DNA from 3 places in the Peribacillus frigoritolerans genome. Region 2 is predicted to be linked to each of the others. Evidence: riboswitches for the same ligand, from Rfam matches in the RefSeq annotation. Region 2 holds a riboswitch; each other region holds the start of a gene.
The links. Region 2 has a riboswitch for cyclic di-AMP ahead of ABOA58_RS01450 (cation:dicarboxylate symporter family transporter). Riboswitches for the same ligand answer to the same signal wherever they lie in the genome.

Region 1 (4,291 bases), 2.4 Mb from region 2:
TTCTGCATCGAATCCCGTTGATTTGAATGCATGGATCGGCTCGATGAAATATGAAGACAAGCTGTGGCTTGTAGGTAACCTGGAAACACAAGCTTTATATGGTTCTAAAGTGACGATTCTTGAAGGTCGGGGTGAATGGGTGAAAGTAGCCGTTGCCAATCAACCGACGCCCCGCAATGATATTGGTTATCCAGGATGGATGCCAAAGGCACAATTAAAAGACGGAAATTCTTTTGAGAAGCAATTTAAACGAGGATTCGCCCTTGTAAATGCCCCAAAGACTTGGCTTTATTCGGATTCGAAACTTCGGTCCGAATTCATGGAGGTCAGCTTCGATACCCGCCTCCCGTTATTGCAGGTGAAAAAAGATAAAGTGAAGGTGATGACACCGAGTAATGGAGCGAAATGGATAGAAAAGCAGGACGTATCAGTCTATCAAAATGACAATCAAATACCTGCTCCAACCGGAAAGGACATCGTTGAAACAGGAAAAGGATTTTTAGGGCTACCTTACCTATGGGCTGGAATGTCCGGTTTTGGATTTGACTGTTCTGGATTTACGTATACCATGTATCATGCTAATGGAATAACGATCCCAAGGGACTCTTCCGTTCAGGCGCAACATGGAAAAAAGGTGGAACAAGAAAATCTTCAACCAGGTGACTTACTATTTTTTGCCTATGATAAAGGGAAAGGAAGGGTCCATCATGTCGGAATGTATATTGGTGACGGCAAAATGATCCATTCGCCTAACAGCTCAACACATGTAAGGATAGATGAAATAAAAACATCGGGATACGGAGAGGAATATGCCGGAGCAAGAAGATATATCGATTGATGCTCAATAATATAAACTCCGATAAAAATAGTATCTGGTGGGTTATGGAAATAGATTATTGTTTTGATAGTAAAAGTTACAGGAGAATCCGAGGTGATGATTCTGACAATAATCGAAAAAAAGGAATTTTATTGATATAATAATTTTGGGGATTTAATTTGAAAAGGAGATTATTCAACCGCTTTTATTTATTTTCTAGCAGGTGGTTTAATTGGAGAATGTTTGATGATAAAGGTGGTTAAAAGAAAAGTTAACCATAAAAAACATCAGTAGGGGAAAATAATGATTGTCCCCACTGATGTTTCTAAATATAAGTTTTACTAAAAACTATTTTAATATAATATTTAAGTGGAAGAATTGTAACTTTTATTTGATGGTTTCAAAAAGACGTTCCAAATCCTTATCCATAATGAAAACTTCGATTCTTTCGCCTGTTTTAGTGCTAATATCACTGTGGGATGAAAGTACTTTACAACCGGTAAGATCTTCAACTATTTTTTCATAATCCTTAGTGTACATTTCACGAAGTAGTGAACGCATTTTTTTGACAAGTTTTTTGCCTGAATTGTGACTCACAAGGTGCTTTTCCTCTACAGTAAGGACACCCTTGAAACGGGTTATCAACATATCATTGATTATATATGTTTTAGTTTCCTGAGGTCCTCTTCCAATCAATTCACGCTGGAATTTAATGAATGCTTCGCTTATTTCAGCTTCGATCCTTTTCTTTGTAATTGACATAATGCCTCCAGTTAATCTGATGAATTTATGGGATTTATCATAATGCCACGTCGAAGTTCCTGTCAATAACTGTTTGTAAAACTTTAGAAAAAAGTGAAAAAGTTAGTAAATTGAAGAAATATAATATTCTTGCTGATAAATTGGGTGAATATCGTCTTAATTAATCAAATATGGAGGTTTTTAATGGTTTTTATTAGTTTACAAACCTTGAATGAGGAGCGTACAATAATCCTCATGAAAAACAATTAGATACCGGCCAAATCTCAAGTGATTGAGAACGGAGGACCCACTATTTTTGGGGTTAATTCTGCATTTGCAGAAGGGATGAGATACTCTTTCGCCATCCTACCCGTCAGCTAACTTCGTCGGCTAAAGCGAAGGAGGTCATAAGACCACCTTGATTCAGGAGGCTTTTTTGTTATGCTATAGCAAAATGGCAATCTGACATTTCCGTAGGTCTTTTTATTATGCCTATAATTGAAAAGGTTTCTTGGAAGACGGATCGTGGAGTAGGCGCTAATGCTTGCTGGGCGTTAAGTAGACCAATGATTACTTTTTCTCCAACAAAATGTTTGTTTCTGTATATCTTTCTTTTTCTGATGCGTCATGGTTCATGACGCTGTAGGAAGGAGATTGCATTTGTGCAGCGCTGCAAACTGGGGGAAAAGTAACATTGGTCTATTTTTTTTATGCCTTAAAGCACGTCTTTCTGAACAAAAAGAACAGTTTAATGAAACGTATCTTAAAGGAGGTGAAGGAGAAGGAGAAAATAGGCTTTATTATGCGGGAGGAGAGAAGAAAAAAATGGATAGTATAGCAATTTCATTAATGGCTATACCGTTAGTATTCTTTTTAGGATTCATTCATTTTTGTAATAAAGTCATTGCAAAGGGAGCGTAGGGAGATGTTCTTATTGATAATCGTCGGGGCGGTAACGTTGTATTTAATACATGCCCTCATATATCCGGAAAAATACTAAGGGTGACTTACGGAGGAGAAGTAAATGGAGCTATTGCAAATCGTTGTGGTATTGGCAATTGCGGTTGTATTGGCGATACCAATGGCTAAATATTTAACGGATGTTTATTCCCTTGAATTAACGAAACAAGATCGCGTGTTTGGAAGGATGGAAAGGTTTATCTTTAAGCTATCCGGCATTAAAACGGGAGATATGAAATGGCAGCAGTACGCCAAGGCACTGCTGATAAGTAATTTAGTGATGTTCATAATCTCTTATATTATCATTCGCTTCCAAGGGGAGTTACCTGGCAACCCCAGTAAGATTGACAACATGGAGCCATTGTTGGCACTGAATACAGCTGCAAGCTTTCTTACGAATACCAATTTACAGCATTATAGTGGAGAATCGGGACTTTCTTATTTATCTCAAATGGCAGTGATCATATTCTTGATGTTCACTACCCCGGCCACCGGCATTGCTTTATGTATGGCTTTTTTTAGGGGCTTAACAAGCCACCGGAGTCTAGGAAACTTCTATGTGGATGTAATCCGAACGATTACCCGGGTTCTGCTTCCCTTATCGATATTGATTGGTTTAGTCCTAGTATCCCAAGGCGTACCGCAAACATTTAGCCCAACGACAGTTGCGACAACATTGGAAGGAGACACCCAAAATATAGCAAGGGGACCTGTAGCGGCACTAGAATCCATAAAGCACATAGGCACAAATGGGGGAGGGTTCTTTGGGGTCAACTCAGCCCATCCATTTGAAAATCCTAATGGTTTCACGAATGTCTTGGAAATATTATCCATGTTTCTTATACCTTCTGCCCTTCCGTTGACTTTTGGATATATGGCGAGGAATAAGAAGCTAGGCTGGATCCTATTTTCGGCGATGGCATTCATGTTATTACTCTTCTTAAGCATTACGTATATTAATGAGAAAAATGGTAATCCAGCTTTGGAGCAAATTGGCCTCTCACAAACGGAGGGGAGCATGGAGGGGAAAGAGGTGCGCTTCGGGGTGGCTCAGAGTGCATTATTCACCAGTATAACTACAGCTGCAACTACAGGATCGGTAAATAATATGCATGATACCTTAACACCGCTGGGAAGTATAGCTCCACTTGCAATGATGATGGTGAACTGTGTATTTGGCGGCGATGGTGTGGGTACGGTCAATATTCTCATGTACTCAATATTGGCTGTATTTCTTGCCGGACTTATGGTGGGACGTACACCTGAGTTTTTGGGTAAGAAAATTGAAGGCCGGGAGATGAAGTTAATAGCTATAGCGATTCTGATCCACCCATTGATCATATTAGTTCCATCTGCCATCGCTTTAGCGACACAAATGGGTTCAGCAGCTATATCAAACCCGGGCTTTCATGGTATTACTCAAGTAGTTTATGAGTTTACCTCTTCAGCAGCAAATAATGGTTCGGGTTTTGAAGGATTAGGAGACAATACCCCTTTTTGGAATGTTTCCACTGGTTTAGTCATGTTATTCGGACGTTATTTTTCAATGATTGCCATGATTGCAGTCGCAGGATCATTACTGGTAAAGAAGCGTGTTCCTGAGACTATCGGAACATTCAAAACGGATAATGGTACGTTCTTTGTCATTCTTTTAGCTTCAGTTTTGATTATTGGAGCTTTGACTTTCTTTCCAATAATTGCACTTGGACCAGTTGCTGAGTGGCTTACGATAAGATAAATGTTGAAAAGGGGCATTTCAAATGAGCATAGAGC
Region 2 (4,291 bases):
GAATGAGCGGGAAATGGAAAATGGCGGCGGTCTCCATTGCGTCGGTAGTGTTAATAACCGTTAATTTATACCTTATTGAAAAAAAAGAAAGCAAAGTGGAACGAACTGTTTTCGTTGAAAACTGGACAAAGGTAAAAAAAGATACAATTACGGATACTATTCAAACAAATGGGGTAATTAAACCTGTAGAAGAGTATGATATCTATTTTGACACCAAGAAAAATGATTTTAAGAAATTCCTTGTTAAAGAAGGCGATGCGATTACGGCTGGCTCCTCGTTGTTTGAGTATACGACGACTGAACTTGATGCTCTTAAAGCGAATATAGAAGCAGAGAAAACGGAAGCTGAGGGAGAAATTGCAGGGATTGAGGAATACATAGGGAAGTTGAGGTCTTATCAAGGGAACCTGACCAGTAACCCTGAAAAAGCAGCCATTGATGAATCGGTGGAAAAAAACTTGAAAATTGATATAACAACAAGTTCCTCAGATCTTATTAAAAGTAACATTGAGCAAGAAATGTACAAGCAGGAACTGGAAAAAAACAGCTTGAATGAAAAAGTGAAAATGCTTGACGCTAAATTAAGTTCAATTGAGGGTCAGTCCGGTGCGATCATGTCGACGAGTGAGGCTGATGGTGTAGTTAAAAATATCAATAAAAACCTGAATAATCCCATTATATCCATTGTTTCGACAAATATGGCAATTGAAGGGGATTTCACCGAAGAGGAAATGAAAAAGGCTGAAGTGGGCATGACTATAAAAGCAAGTTCCTCTGATTCAAAAACGGCATTGAAAGGGAAGATAGGCCGCATCCATTCCTATCCCGCTGAAGAGCCGTCATTAAAAAAAGATAACAGATTTCCATTTCAGGCACTAATCGAATCGGAAGGTGAAGAAACGGAAGCTTTGTTGGTGGGATCCAAAGTGAACCTTACTGTAATAACCAATGAGAAAGCAGGTGTACCCTCCATTCCTATAGAGGCGGTACAATACCATAAACAGCCTTATGTTTACAAATTGACTAAAAAAGGCTATGTGGATAAACATTACATTACAAAAGGGCTTAAGGCTGAAGGGATGCAAGAAATCATAAAGGGACCGTCGGTGGGTGACGTCATCCTAATGGAGCCGGATGTGGCGAAGAACCATTCTTATTTTATTACCCCAATCCAATTTGAAAAAGTGAAAGCGGCAACTTATAAAAAATTCACCTCTAGGGAAAAAGTAAGATATCTGTTGCTTGGCATTTTGGAAAAATAACCGCTTCTTACATCAAGAGAGGTGATGTCAAATTAGTTCTTAATTATATATCAATATAACTTATATGATTAAAAATCGGGAAGAGTAATTATAGATACAATAGTCTTTAATGCAGAATATTCAGACATATTTAAAGATTTTTTCTAGAACTAATGCGAATTAATATTTACAGATTATCATTTTTAGTATAATATTTTATTATAAGTTAACTCGCTTAATCTTATTCCAAGAACGGGGGACCCATTTTTGTGGATTTTATCCGCTAGGGGTGAATTCAGAAATGAAAGGGCATTTGTGTTTCCAATTCCTAACCCGACAGCTAACCTCGTCAGCGTCTTTAAGGGAACATGTGTGAATATTCACGCCAATAAGAAATCGACACATGAAGTGTCTTTTTTTTCGGCGTAAAGACAGAGTTTTTCAAAAAAAGAAAAATTACTTTCTTTTTATTAGTATCTTGTTTCCCTTACCGAGACAAAAATGTTTTTGCATCAAAGACTTTATGGAAGGTGAGGAAAGTAAATGAAGAAATTCAAATTAAGTTTAGCTAGCCAAATTTTCATTGGTTTAATTCTAGGGATTATCGTTGGTGCCATTTTTTATGGTAATGAGTCGGCCCAAAGCTTTTTACAGCCATTCGGAGACATTTTCCTACGAATGATTAAAATGATCGTAGTGCCGATCATCGTATCCAGCCTTATCGTTGCAGTTGCCGGTGTAGGTGATTTGAAAGCGGTAGGTAAACTAGGTGCTAAATCATTATCATACTTTGTTGTTGTAACTATGATAGCGATTGCTGTTGGTTTAATTTCAGCGAATATTATCCAGCCTGGTGCTGGTGTGAATATGGATAAACTGGAACAAACTGATATCTCCACATATGTTGATACAGCAGAAACTAAGCAGCATGAATCGTTCGTAGATACACTCGTGCACATCGTACCATCCAATCCAGTTAAAGCAATGGTAGAAGGCGATATGCTAGCGATCATTTTCTTCTCCGTGTTGTTTGGACTTAGTATTGCGGCCATCGGTGAAAAAGGTAAACCAGTATTCCGTTTCTTCCAAGGTGTAGCTGAAGGAATGTTCTACCTGACTAACATGGTCATGAAATTCGCTCCTATCGGTGTATTTGCATTAATCGGTGTGACTATCTCCAAGTTCGGTTTGGAATCTTTAATTCCGTTAGGAAAGTTAGCGCTTTCTGTTTACGGAACAATGATTTTCTTTGTAATTGTCATCCTGGGTCTTATTGCAAAATTTGTAGGATTCAATATCTTTACATTGATTAAACTTCTAAAAGAAGAATTGATTCTTGCTTTCTCTACTGCAAGTTCTGAAGCGGTTCTTCCGAAAATCATGGAAAAAATGGAGAAAGCGGGATGTCCGAAACATATTGCTACATTTGTTATCCCGACTGGATACTCTTTTAACCTTGATGGTTCTACATTATACCAAGCGTTAGCAGCTATCTTCATCGCTCAAATGTACGGAATCGATTTAAGCGTGTATGAGCAAATTACGCTGATGCTAGTGTTAATGATCACATCCAAAGGGATTGCTGGTGTACCAGGTGTATCTTTCGTAGTTCTTTTAGCGACATTGGGAACTGTCGGTATTCCTATTGAAGGTCTAGCATTTATTGCCGGTATCGACCGTATTCTTGATATGGGACGTACAGTAGTAAACGTTATCGGTAATTCACTTGCGGCAATCGTTATCTCTAAATGGGAAGGTCAATTCAACCCTCCTTCCAAAAAAGAATTAGAACAAGTTTCTTAATACAAAAAATCCAGAGTGACATTTCACTCTGGATTTTTTTTGAATTAAAAAGTTCTACCTTATTTTTGGACGATCCAGAAGCGGCAATCGGAAGAGAAAGCGATGACATCATCGTTTTCATGGAATAATTCACTTCGATAAAAGCTTTCGATGACTGTAAACCGTGCTTCCTCCAGGCACTCAAGGACTTCAAGTTTAGTTGGGATATGGAGGTAAGTATCTTCCTGAAGCGTCTTTCCGGATGTGAAAATATCCCCAAATTCATAAAGCCTCTCATCTTGTTTACCAACACACCAAATCATTTCCTCTTGCTCCCAGAAGTTCAGGTAATTTTCGTTTTTATCACGGTCATGTGTTGTGAAAATGAAGAGTCCTTCAGGTTTTAAAATACGGTTGATTTCTTTTAAAGCCAATGTGCGGTTTTTTCGCTGGGGAATTTGCATTAAACCATTAAAAGCGAAGATTGCTTTATCGAATGATGTGTCGTTGAAAGGGAGGTCGGTTGCATCGCCAAGGAAAAAGGGTATGTCCAGGTTATATTCATGCCCTATTTTTTCGGCTTCATTAAGCATGGCAGGAGTCAGGTCGATTCCCGTTAGATTTTGGAATCCTTTTTTATATAGAGCGAAGGTGGTTCTTCCTGTACCGCATCCGATATCAAGGATTGCATCTTTCCGATTTAAATATTTTTCGAATGCATAATTCTCTGATTGCCACAGACCTAATTTTTTAGTTGCATCAGCATAAACGGAAGCGGCTCCATGAAAAGAATTAATGATAAAACCTTTTTCAATTTTATCCATGATTTAATCCTCCAAATCTTCATTCTTACTATAATATGGATATTTCTAGTTTGTCGAGTGTGTTCCTTAACATATTGGTTAATATGGAGTACATGTTTCGCATTATTCACATGGTGCTGATGATGATTAATATTGGGGGTTATATAACTTACGTGAAAACCCAAAAGTTTGGTAAAATAACATTATTGATTAAGAGCTCGGAGGGGGTCAGGTTATGAAGAATGATAGCAATGATATCTTATATATGTATATGCAGGCTTCCGAACGGTTTGTCCTTTTCAATGGACTCAATTTTCGTGAATTCGTCTATTCGCTGCCATATACCTTGGATTCCATCTTATTATTGAAACATGAATTCAATGGCGGGGAATACAATTTGAATGTCCTGCTAGAGAGTGCTTCATCTGAAGATATTGCGAAGCTAGTTAAAGAAAATGTCCGGGC
Region 3 (4,291 bases), 450 kb from region 2:
AAACCAAAAACACTTCCGACCCTGCCCATGATTTCCACCGGAATATTATTTTGATAAAAGGTCTGAAAGCCGGTGTTGGCAAAAGCCAATGAAAAGGCAATGATGAAAAATCCGATGGCGGCCATTGAAAAGGAATTCGAATAGGCAAAGATCATATAACCTATCGAGACAAATAAAGATCCAAGACCGATCATGTGCGAGATTTTCACTTTACTGATGAATACGACATTGACTATGGCCCCAGCAATGATGCCTGCCCCGGCGATGCTTACAAGGAATCCGTAATCGCTGTCCGACAAAAAGAGCACGGCCTTGGCAAACGCCGCTTCTTGGGAATCGATAGCCGTTTCCATCACCACCATGCAGCTGAATAAGAAATAAATGAGCATGATGTAGGAAGATTTCCGGCTGAAGTCCAGGACGATGCCCCAATCCTTTTTCATGATGGTCCAAGACAGGTAATGACTGGATTGTTCAAGGGGATGATCCTTTTCAAGATTAGGCATGAATAGGGTGATGATACCGGATAGTAATAAGGCAGCCGCGTTAATATAAATCGCTAAAACGGGCGTACCGATCATGAAAAGGATCCCCGCTAGCGCCGGTCCAATCAAAAAAGCTCCAGAATCCATTAAGCTACGTAATGAGTTAAATGGTTTCCTCTGTTCAACGGGAATTAATTTTGTAATATACGACCTTGATGTTGTTACGAACATGGCCCCTGCCATATTGATCACGAAGACAAGGGAATAGATGACCCAAATAGAAGAAGTCAATGGCAGCAAGGCTATGAATACCGTGCGAAATAGGTCAAGTGCCATCATAAGATTCCGCTTATTTATCCGGTCAATCACGCTGCCTGCCCACACATTCGTTAATATGGCAGCCATCAGTTTAACGATATAAAGACCAGCTACCGCCAAGGCTGAATCAGTCATATCCAGAACGATTAAATTAAGGGCAATGAAATAAACCCAAGAACCAAAGTTGGAGATTCCTATTCCACACAAAAGAATGGAAGGGTATTTCCAAGATACTAATGTATTTCTTAATTTCATCGCTTCTCCCCCTTTGACCGAATAATAAAAAACCCGGTCCCCCAGCAATGCGTCTCGGGACGAGATCAATTTGCGGTGCCCCCCCCTAACTATCCTCGGCTGCCGTTCAAGGCTCTTTTGGAAAGTGGTCATTTCATTTACTTTTCTCCTCTTTACGCCTACTTAATTACTAAATTTTAACATTAATGTTTTTATAATGTAAATAACGCAAAAAAACTCATTCAAAATAAATGAGTTTAAAAGCAAAACAAGATATGGATTTTTCGCTCAGCGTTCCGGATAGAACACAGGAATACATAATTGAATACCGCTAATGAATGTTGGATTCAGTTGATTTACCTTAGGGAAAACAATTTTAAAAACGGATTCTTTTTCTTATCCGTTATCCTTAACTCATTCATGATGATTTGATCCTCATGATCGGCTATCCATTTCCTAAGTGCATCTTTATCCTGGCATTGTGTTAAATATGTTTGGCCACCCTTGCCTGTAGCATTAATAACATATCTATTGAACGTCTTCTCCATAATTGCCCGCCTTTTTAATAAAATGTATTGAATTTAAATAATAATGTACTGCTTTTACCTTTATCTTTTACAAAAGAAACATAATATATATGTTACAAATTTTGATTCGCAATAGCATGTTTTGTTTGAAACTATTGAATAAAGTACATCGATGCCGGTTATCATAATTGGATTAATCGAACCTATCATAATGTGCTAACTAATATTTGTCAATACGTTTTCTAAATGTAAATAAAACGTAAATTTTCAGTTTTGTTAAAGAAATATTTTTTTACGATTTAGGGGTTTACAACTGCTAAATGATGGGAGTAGAATACGTTTATCAATTTAATGCATTTCGGCCAAAACTCATGGAAAATGAGTACGGAGGACCCAATCATTTGGGGTTAATTCTGCCTTGCAGAAGGGATGAGATCAGCTCTTTCGCCATCCTACCCGTCAGCTAACTTCGTCGGCTAAAGCGAAGGAGGTCATAAGACCGCCTATTTCGGGAGCTTATTTTGCACGCTTTTTGTGACAAAACAGCAGTTCGAGGTTTTTCGCAGGTCTTTTTATTATGCCTTTAAAAAGATTCGAAAAGCAGATTGATGATTGAAATGTCATACAGTTTTACACAATTTTTTTATGGGTAGGGATGATCATTTGAGAATGACAAAATTGGATCCGCCAAAAATACTTGTACTCGGCTTTGCCATCCTGATACTTATTGGGGCCTATTTATTGACCCTGCCGATTTCCACAGAAAATGGAAATGGTCTTTCTTTTCTGGATGCTTTATTCACCTCGACTTCAGCTACATGTGTAACAGGACTGGTCGTAGTGGATACGGGATCGACCTTCACCACTTTTGGTGAGTTGGTCATCCTAACATTGATTCAGGTAGGCGGCTTAGGGTTCATGACATTTGCGACGTTTTTCTTTTTATTATTAGGCAAAAAGATTTCTTTAAAAGGCAGGTTACTCTTGCAGGAGTCCTTAAATAATCTATCCATGGCAGGTGTAGTCAGGTTAGTGAAACGGCTTTTAATTTTCACGGCCATCATTGAGGGCATGGGTGCCCTTATTTTATCGATTCGCTTTTCTTTTGACATGCCAATCGGCAAGGCGATCTATTACGGTGTTTTTCATTCCATCTCGAATTTCAATAATGCCGGCTTTGATTTAATGGGGGAATTCAGGAGTTTGACCCCTTATGTATCGGATCCATTCGTAACTCTTACCGTCGCCTTCCTCATCACGTTTGGCGGGATAGGCTTTATCGTGATGAATGAAATATACGAATATCGGAATACACATCGTTTATCCGTACATACGAAGATAGTTCTGACGACTAGCTTGACCCTTACGATTGCCGGCGCGATTTTAATCTTTTTATTCGAGTTTGGTAACCCAAAGACATTGCAGCCTTTATCTTTCATGGGTAAAACGCTGTCGTCTTTATTTCAATCGGTATCACCACGGACGGCAGGCTCCAACACGCTGAATATCCCTGATTTAACTCAGCCTACATTACTGCTCATCATTTTCTTGATGTTCGTTGGGGCATCACCCGGATCGACTGGCGGCGGGATTAAAACGACTACATTGGCGACGCTTGTCGGAACGGTTTGGTCACAGATTAAAGGTAAGGGTGATGTGGTATTGTTCCGCCACCGCATCGTGAGTGAAACGATTTTTAAAGCATTATCCGTCACATTCATTGGTGTATTCGTGGTTTCAATCATCTCCATTCTGCTGACCATCACTGAAAGCGGAACTGACTTCTTGATGATTTTGTTCGAAGCCACTTCAGCTTTCGCCACCGTGGGACTTTCAATGGGTTTGACCCCAGAATTATCACCGGTTGGCCGGATGCTCATCATTTTCACGATGTTTGCAGGCCGGGTGGGTCCTTTGACTTTGGCCTTTGCTATCGCCATGAGGCGCAAGCCAGATCCGTTCCGCCGGCCAAAAGGGAAAATCATGATTGGTTAATAATGAATGGAGGAGTGTAAAAGATGGGAAAACGACAATACGCCGTGATAGGTTTAGGCAGATTTGGAACCAGTGTGGCCCATAGATTATATACGGCCGGTCAAGAGGTTTTGGGTATTGATGTCAACGAGGAAAGAGTCGAGAATGCGGAACTGAACGTTACCCATGCGGTCATGGCGGACACGACTGAAGAAGAGACATTGAAAGCAATCGGAATCCGTAATTTCGATTGTGTCATCGTAGCCATCGGAAATGACATGCAATCGAGCATTTTAACTACCTTGCTTTTAAAAGAGCTTGGGATCAAAAAGGTCATTGCCAAAGCACTTAATAAAAATCACGGTCAGGTGCTCACAAAAGTCGGTGCCGACTGGGTCATCTATCCTGAGAGGGATATGGGGGAACGGGTCGCGAATCAGCTCCTTTCCCCTAACATGCTGAACTATATAGAGCTCTCTAAAGAATACAATATCGAGGAAATCATCCTCCCCATGAGCATGAAGGGAAAAAGCCTCAGGGAGCTTGATTTACGGGCAAAATATAATATCAGCGTCATTGCCATCGTAAGTAATGGAGAAATTATCATTGCACCCTCACCGGATCAGGATATCCATGAAAAAGATATGCTTTTAGTGGTTGGCAATAAAGAAGATCTGGCCGTCTTTGCCAATATTGAATAATCCGGCAGGTTCCGGCTCTTGCTTTATGTAGCCCGATACCTATTTTGAATGC

Region 1: it holds a riboswitch for cyclic di-AMP, as region 2 does, so the genes downstream of both, ABOA58_RS13105 (hypothetical protein) here and ABOA58_RS01450 (cation:dicarboxylate symporter family transporter) in region 2, are expected to answer to the same signal.
Region 3: it holds a riboswitch for cyclic di-AMP, as region 2 does, so the genes downstream of both, ABOA58_RS03585 (TrkH family potassium uptake protein) here and ABOA58_RS01450 (cation:dicarboxylate symporter family transporter) in region 2, are expected to answer to the same signal.

What each region holds. Positions count from the first base shown of each region.
Region 1 is NZ_CP158190.1:2,657,615-2,661,905, forward strand. It holds gene ABOA58_RS13095 (NlpC/P60 family protein) at 1-838, shown strand, start outside; gene ABOA58_RS13100 (DUF2294 domain-containing protein) at 1,205-1,579, opposite strand; cyclic di-AMP (ydaO/yuaA leader) riboswitch at 1,824-1,965, shown strand; gene ABOA58_RS13105 (hypothetical protein) at 2,186-2,479, shown strand; gene kdpA (potassium-transporting ATPase subunit KdpA) at 2,583-4,256, shown strand; gene kdpB (potassium-transporting ATPase subunit KdpB) at 4,279-4,291, shown strand, end outside.
Region 2 is NZ_CP158190.1:287,646-291,936, forward strand. It holds gene ABOA58_RS01445 (efflux RND transporter periplasmic adaptor subunit) at 3-1,262, shown strand; cyclic di-AMP (ydaO/yuaA leader) riboswitch at 1,464-1,611, shown strand; gene ABOA58_RS01450 (cation:dicarboxylate symporter family transporter) at 1,785-3,044, shown strand; gene ABOA58_RS01455 (class I SAM-dependent methyltransferase) at 3,104-3,847, opposite strand; gene ABOA58_RS01460 (hypothetical protein) at 4,062-4,291, shown strand, end outside.
Region 3 is NZ_CP158190.1:738,590-742,880, reverse strand. It holds gene ABOA58_RS03595 (MFS transporter) at 1-1,058, opposite strand, end outside; gene ABOA58_RS03590 (hypothetical protein) at 1,394-1,585, opposite strand; cyclic di-AMP (ydaO/yuaA leader) riboswitch at 1,915-2,057, shown strand; gene ABOA58_RS03585 (TrkH family potassium uptake protein) at 2,234-3,559, shown strand; gene ABOA58_RS03580 (potassium channel family protein) at 3,583-4,239, shown strand.